Regions from separate parts of the Pantoea sp. X-Soil-ISGK-285 genome, predicted to be linked through region 2. Evidence: riboswitches for the same ligand, from Rfam matches in the RefSeq annotation. Region 2 holds a riboswitch; the other holds the start of a gene.
The links. A riboswitch is a leader RNA that binds a small molecule or an ion and turns the genes downstream of it on or off. The one in region 2 is predicted to bind thiamine pyrophosphate.
Positions count from the first base shown of each region.

Region 1: it holds a riboswitch for thiamine pyrophosphate, as region 2 does, so the genes downstream of both, thiB (thiamine ABC transporter substrate binding subunit) here and AC6I8B_RS21090 (FAD-dependent oxidoreductase) in region 2, are expected to answer to the same signal.

Region 1 covers NZ_AP035938.1:720,365-723,672, reverse strand. Annotated here, with positions in the region: gene sgrR (HTH-type transcriptional regulator SgrR) at 1-1,599, shown strand, start outside; TPP riboswitch at 1,635-1,737, shown strand; gene thiB (thiamine ABC transporter substrate binding subunit) at 1,784-2,770, shown strand; gene thiP (thiamine/thiamine pyrophosphate ABC transporter permease ThiP) at 2,746-3,308, shown strand, end outside.
Region 2 covers NZ_AP035939.1:384,490-387,797, forward strand. Annotated here, with positions in the region: gene AC6I8B_RS21080 (thiazole synthase) at 1-351, opposite strand, end outside; gene thiS (sulfur carrier protein ThiS) at 354-551, opposite strand; gene AC6I8B_RS21090 (FAD-dependent oxidoreductase) at 541-1,479, opposite strand; TPP riboswitch at 1,611-1,730, opposite strand; gene AC6I8B_RS21095 (cysteine hydrolase family protein) at 1,794-2,339, opposite strand; gene AC6I8B_RS21100 (ArsR/SmtB family transcription factor) at 2,588-2,902, opposite strand; gene AC6I8B_RS21105 (alkene reductase) at 2,919-3,308, opposite strand, start outside.

The DNA.
Region 1 (3,308 bases), on a different replicon from region 2:
CAGGAGATTACCCTTAGCGAACTGGCTGACCTGCTGCACTGCTCGCGCCGCCATATGCGCAATCTGCTCAACCGGATGCAGGCCGCGGGCTGGCTAATCTGGCAGGCGGAAGCCGGACGCGGCAAGCGTTCACAGCTTACCTTCTGCTATACCGGACTGGCTTTGCAGCAGCAGCGTGCCGAGGATTTGCTGGAGCAGGATCGCATCGATCAGCTGGTCCAGCTGGTGGGCGATAAAAATCAGGTACGGCAGATGATCGCCGCGCATCTGGGCCGCAGTTTCCGTCAGGGCAAGCATATCCTGCGGGTGCTCTACTATCGTCCGCTGCTCAATCTGCTGCCCGGTTCGCCGCTGCGGCGCTCCGAAACCCACATTGCGCGACAGATTTTCAACGGCCTGACGCGGATAAATGAGGAAAACGGGGAAATCGAGCCCGATATTGCGCACCACTGGCAGCAGACTTCCCCGCTTCACTGGCGCTTTTTTCTGCGTCCGGCGATTCGCTTTCATCACGGCAGAGAACTGGAAATGGAGGATGTGCTGGCCACGCTTGAGCGTCAGCGCCCTCATCCGCTCTTTTCCCATATCGAGCAGATCGACTCGCCCGCGCCCTGGACGCTGGATATCCGCTTAAGCCAGCCCGATGAAGGGTTGCCCTGGCTGCTGGGCAGCGTCAGTGCGATGATCCTGCCGCGCGAATGGCCGACGCTGCACGATTTTGCCCGCCAGCCGGTTGGCACCGGTCCTTACCGGGTGATCCGCAATCAGGAGAGTCAGCTGAAGATCGAAGCGTTTGATGACTATTTTGGTTTTCGCGCCCTGATTGATGATGTCTCGATCTGGGTACTGCCCGACATCAGCGATGAGCTGGTCTATGCCGGTGTCCGTCTGCAGGGCGACGGAGCCGATGAGGTTCAGGAGGAGAGCCGCCTTGAAGAGGGCTGCTACTATCTGCTGTTCGACCAGCGTTCAGAACAGGGACGCAACGAGGCGGTCCGGCGCTGGGTCAGCTACCTGTTTAATCCTATCGCCCTGCTCAATCACGCCGGTGTCGGCTACCAGCGCTACTGGTTTCCGGCGTATGGCCTGCTGCCGCGATGGCATCACCGGCGCGACCTGACGCCAGTGGAAAAACCGCCCGGCTTAACCCACCTGACGCTGACCTGGTACAGCCAGCACGTGGAGCATGAAGGCATCGCTAACGCGCTGCGTCCGCTATTGGCAGAACATGGCGTCACGCTGGAGACCCGCGAGATCAGCTACGAAAGCTGGTATCAGGGCGAAGCGGAAAGTGATATCTGGCTTGGCAGCGTGAACTTTACCCTGCCGCTGAATTATTCTCTGTTTGCGCAGCTTTATGAGATCCCGTTGCTGCATCACTGTCTGCCGATCGACTGGCACAGCGATGCGGCCCGCTGGCGCGAGAAAACGCTGCCGCTGGCCGAATGGAGTAAACAGTTAGTCGAAGAAGCGGGTCTTCATCCGCTGTTTCACCACTGGCTGTTGCTTGAAGGTCAGCGCAGCATGCGCGGCGTTCGGATGAATACGCTGGGCTGGTTTGATTTTAAATCCGCCTGGTTCGCGCCACCCGCGCTGTGAGGCTTTCGCCCCGGCGCTGAAATGACTAGAATGTGACGTTCTCAACGGGGTGCCGCCTGCCAACAGCAAGCAGCTGAGAGATACCCGTCGAACCTGATTCGGTTAATACCGACGTAGGGATTTGGGAGGCCTTTGTGCTCAGATCCTTTGCGACTCATCCCCTATTCTCCTGAAGGAGCGCAAAGTGTTAAACAAAGTTCTGCCGGTGCTGCTGTTACTCTCCGCCCCCGTTCTGGCGGCTAAGCCGGTTCTCACGGTCTACACCTACGACTCCTTCTCCGCTGACTGGGGCCCTGGACCGGCGGTTAAAAAAGCCTTCGAGGCGCAGTGCAACTGCGAGCTGAAATTCGTCACGCTGGAAGATGGCGTGTCGCTGCTGAACCGCGTGCGAATGGAAGGAAAAAACAGCAAAGCCGATCTGGTACTGGGGCTGGATAACAATCTGGTACAGGCGGCGCAGAAAACCGGTCTGTTTGCCGAAAGTCAGGTCGATTCCTCGACATTAAAACTGCCCGGCGGCTGGCACAACACCACCTTCGTGCCGTTTGATTATGGCTACTTCGCGTTTGTCTATGACAAAACCCGGCTGAAGAATCCGCCAAAAAGCCTGAAAGAGCTGGTCGACAGCCCGGAAAAGTGGCGGGTGATCTACGAAGATCCCCGAACCAGCACCCCCGGCTTAGGCCTGCTGTTGTGGATGCAGAAAGTCTATGGCGATCAGGCACCGCAGGCGTGGCAAAAGCTGGCGCAGAAAACCGTGACGGTGACCAAAGGCTGGAGTGAAGCCTATGGCCTGTTCCTCAAGGGCGAAGGCGATCTGGTGCTGAGCTACACCACCTCACCGGCTTACCACATCATCGAAGAGAAAAAAGAGAACTATGCCGCCGCGCCGTTTGCAGAGGGCCACTATCTGCAGGTTGAAGTTGCCGCGCAGTTAGCCAGCAGCAAACAGCCGGCGCTGGCACAGCAATTCATGAAGTTTATGGTGTCACCCGACTTCCAGCGCACTATCCCGACCGGTAACTGGATGTACCCGGTAATCGACACGCCGCTGCCTGCCGGTTTTAGCGCGCTCACTGTGCCCGCCACCGCCCTGCAGTTCTCGCCGGAAGAGGTTGCCAGCCAGCGTTCAGGCTGGATCAGCCAGTGGCAACGCGCCGTCAGCCGCTGATGCCGCGCTGGCTTATCCCCGGTTCGCTCGCCACGCTGCTGTTAATCAGCGTGGCGCTGCTGGCCTTCGGTGCACTCTGGAGCGCCGCGCCAGAGAATGACTGGCGCAGCGTGCTGCAGGATGATTACCTGCATCACGTTATCGCCTTCTCTTTTGGTCAGGCGCTGCTCTCCGCGCTGTTGTCGCTGCTGCCAGCGGTGCCGCTGGCGCGCGCGCTCTATCGACGCCGTTTCCCTGGCCGTCAGCTGCTGCTGCGTCTGTGCGCCATGACCCTGGTGCTGCCGGTGCTGGTGGCGGTATTTGGTCTGCTCACCGTCTATGGTCGTGTCGGCTGGCTGGCGCAGCTGTGCCAGCTGGCAGGGATTGATTACCACTTCTCTCCCTACGGTCTGTCGGGCATTTTGCTGGCGCACGTCTTCTTTAACCTGCCGCTGGCGACCCGCCTGATGCTGCAGGCGCTGGAGAGCATTCCGGCGGAACAGCGTCAGCTGGCGGCACAGCTCGACCTGCGCGGCTGGCACCATTTTCGTCTGCTGGA
Region 2 (3,308 bases):
AGCGCAGAGAATCCGTGCGGCCTCAACCAGGGCAAAAGGATCGGGCTGCAGCGTGTCGGCATGGCCAATCACCTCCAGCTTGATCCACGGTGTGTCGAACAGTTCACGCGCCATCTGCGCCGTCGTCACCGCCTCTTTCACCGTGTGGCAACCCGCCGTATTCGGCAGAATACGTTTGTTGAGCTGTTGCAGCAGCGTGCGGAAAGCGCCGCCTTCACTGCCTTCCCGTCGCAGGCTGACGGTAATAATCTCCGCGCCTGACGCGTTGATCGCCTGATGCAGAATGTCCGGTGACGGATAACCGGCCGTGCCGAGCAGAAATCGGGATTGCGGAGTAAATTGATAGAACATGGTTAACCTCCCTGCATCGGTGACAGGATTTCGAGCTGGTTGCCCGCCTCAAGTTGCTGGCTGGCATAGCGGCTACGCGGTACAAACTCCCCGTTCAGCGCGGTGGCGACGGTCCGCGGATCGATCTGCTGCTCCGCCATAAGTTCCGCCAGCGTCGTTGCGCTGGTTTCAATCGTGCGGCCATTCAGTTCAACGCGCATGAGTCATCTCCTGAGTCAGTTGCAACATAAGTTTTTCAGCCATGATCGGGGCCAGCAAAAAGCCGTGGCGGTAGAGGCCGTTAAGTGAGAAACGGCCATTTTCGTAGCGGACTTCCGGCAGGTTCTGCCGATAAGCAGGACGCAGACCGGTGCCACTCTCCACAATCCGCGCTTCAGCCAGCGCCGGGTGCAGGCTGTAAGCGGCGCTGAGCAGTTCCATCATCGCCCGGGCGCTGATCGGGCTGCTGTCGTGGCTTTCCACCATGGTGGCACCCAGCATGAAGTGGCCCCCGTCACGCGGCACCAGATAGCAGGGAAAGCGCGGGTGCAGCAGCCGGACAGGACGGGAGAGTTGTACGTCGGATGTGTGCAGGATCACCATTTCGCCCCGCACGGCGCGCAGGGCGGGCTGCCGATCGGTGGCGTGGATGCCACGGCAGTCGATGATTTTGCCGCCGGGTTTACCGCTGTGAAAGAGGACGCCAGCCTGTTGCAGTTTGTCGCGCAGTTGCTGCAAGGCGCGGCGCGGTTCGAGATGCGCCTCTGCGGCGAAAAACAGGCCGCGGGCAAAGCGGTTTTCCAGCGCGGGCTCAATGTCACCGGGAGAGACCCACTGATGCTGCTGCGTCATGCTGGCGAAGCGCGTCAGTTCGCGGCTGTCACGCGGCGGAGCAACCACCAGCGTACCCTGCTGTTCCACGCCATCAACGCGTTTCGCCCACCAGCTGGCCGCGTGCTGGCCCCATTCGATCACCTGTGGCGGTGCGCTTTCTGCTTCACACCAGGGCGCGAGCATGCCGCCCGCCCAGTGCGAGGCCGCACGGCAGTCAGGCTGAGTAATAACTTCGACCGTTTCTCCCCGCTCCAGCAGCAGCGTGGCGACACAAAGCCCGGCAACGCCGCTGCCGAGCACCGACCAGCGGCTCATGGTGTCCACCGGACAGGAAAAGAAAGATTCAGGATGAGATTTTTCAATGTGGCCTCGTTATCAGTTAACGAAGACCCATGATACAGAGGGAAAAGGCAGGAACGTTGCGAATGCGCCCCTGCGGCAAGTATCTGATGAGATACCCGTCTTCCTACGCCAGTATCAACTGGGTCAGGTTCTAAGGGTCGCTAAGCCGCGCGGTGCGCTATTAGCCTCTCAGTCTCTCTGGCGAGACTCCCCTGACGGGTTTAGTTGTAAGTTAAGCAGACAGCTTCGTCAAGCAGACTGCATGGAACCGGGTCAGAAAATCGGACTTAACCGGCAGAACCGAAATGCCAGTCAGTTGCGGTTGCCAGCGTCAAAAAGGGGCCCGCCAGCGTCTGGTTGTGATGCGCAATAATCTTCTCCGCAGAGAGGTGGGGATTATCGACGGTGGTGTGCGCATCGGAAATCAGTACGACGTTAAAACCCAGCTCCGGGGCTGCCCGACAGGTAGTATCAACGCAGAACTCCGTTTTCATCCCCGCAATCACCAGTTGCTTAATGCCCTTTTGCTTCAGCTGAAGCTGCAGGCCAGTATCCCTGAAACAGCTGGGATATCTTTTGGTGAAGACGACATCACTCTGCGGGTTAACCTGCAATTCCGGGATCAGGCGCGTCAGCGGGCTTTGCTCGTTAAAAGGGGAATCATCCGGGCCGATATGTCGTGCGAAAAAGAGGGGGACGGCAGAAGCCCGGGCTTTAGTAATGAGAAGTGAGATGTTCGACAAGATCGAATTTGCGGCGAAGGGAGCCTCCGGACCATTAAAAAGGCCCTGCTGCATGTCGATAATTAAAAGTGCACTTTCAGATGTAACCATGACCTGTCTCCATTCAGTTTTTAAGAACGGAGAACAGCTCCCCGTCCGGTTCGGCGGGGAGTGAGAATCTGTTGTGTCAGGTGCCAGTCACAGAGTCGCTCACGCCGCCGCCAGAGGCGGTGGTGGTGGTGACGGTGGTGAAAGACTGAACTGACATAAACATTTTCTGACCCTGAGTTAATGCGTTCGGTGAAGTCACCCTCAGAAGGATGGCGCTGACATCTACATTACCCTGTACGCCGTCGCTTTTAAAGCGCCTGCAGCGATTGGGTTACCGCATCGGTTATTTCACGAATGCGCGGTTCGGCGCGGCGATAGTAAGTCCATTTCCCGACTTTGCTGGCTTCAACCAGCCCCGCATTGTGAAGTGCTTTCAGGCATAACGAGGTGGCGGGCTGTGATAAGCCCGCCTTGTCCTGTATGAGGCTGGCACAGACGCCATACTGATCGAAGGGATAGAGCTGGGTATAGCCCGCAAACGCTTCGTCAGGATCTTTAAGCCACTTCAGCACTGCCACTCTGGTCGGGTTGGACAGTAACTTCAGGGCATTTTCGGGTGACATGCCGCCTCACAGAATATCAGGATGGATAAAATGGATAGTCAGTATAGCCTTTCTCAGTGCCGCCATACAGGGAGGCGTGATCGACCTCATTCAGCGGATATCCTGATTTAATCCGCGCGGGCAGATCGGGATTAGCGATAAATGAGCGGCCAAAACCAAACAGATCGCCCCAGCCTTTTTCCAGCACATGCTGTGCTTTTTCAGCCGTGTAGCGACCCGAATAGATGATCGGAGAGCGGAATGTTTCCCGCAGCGCGACCCGGAAGCTCTCTGGCATCTCCGGGCTGTTGTCCCAGTCGGCTTCAGCAATGGAGAGATAGCCAACTTCCAGCTCGTTCAGCAGTGCTGCTGCGCGGATGTAGGTCGCGTGTGGATCACTTTCAACCAGACCGAGATAGACGCGCTC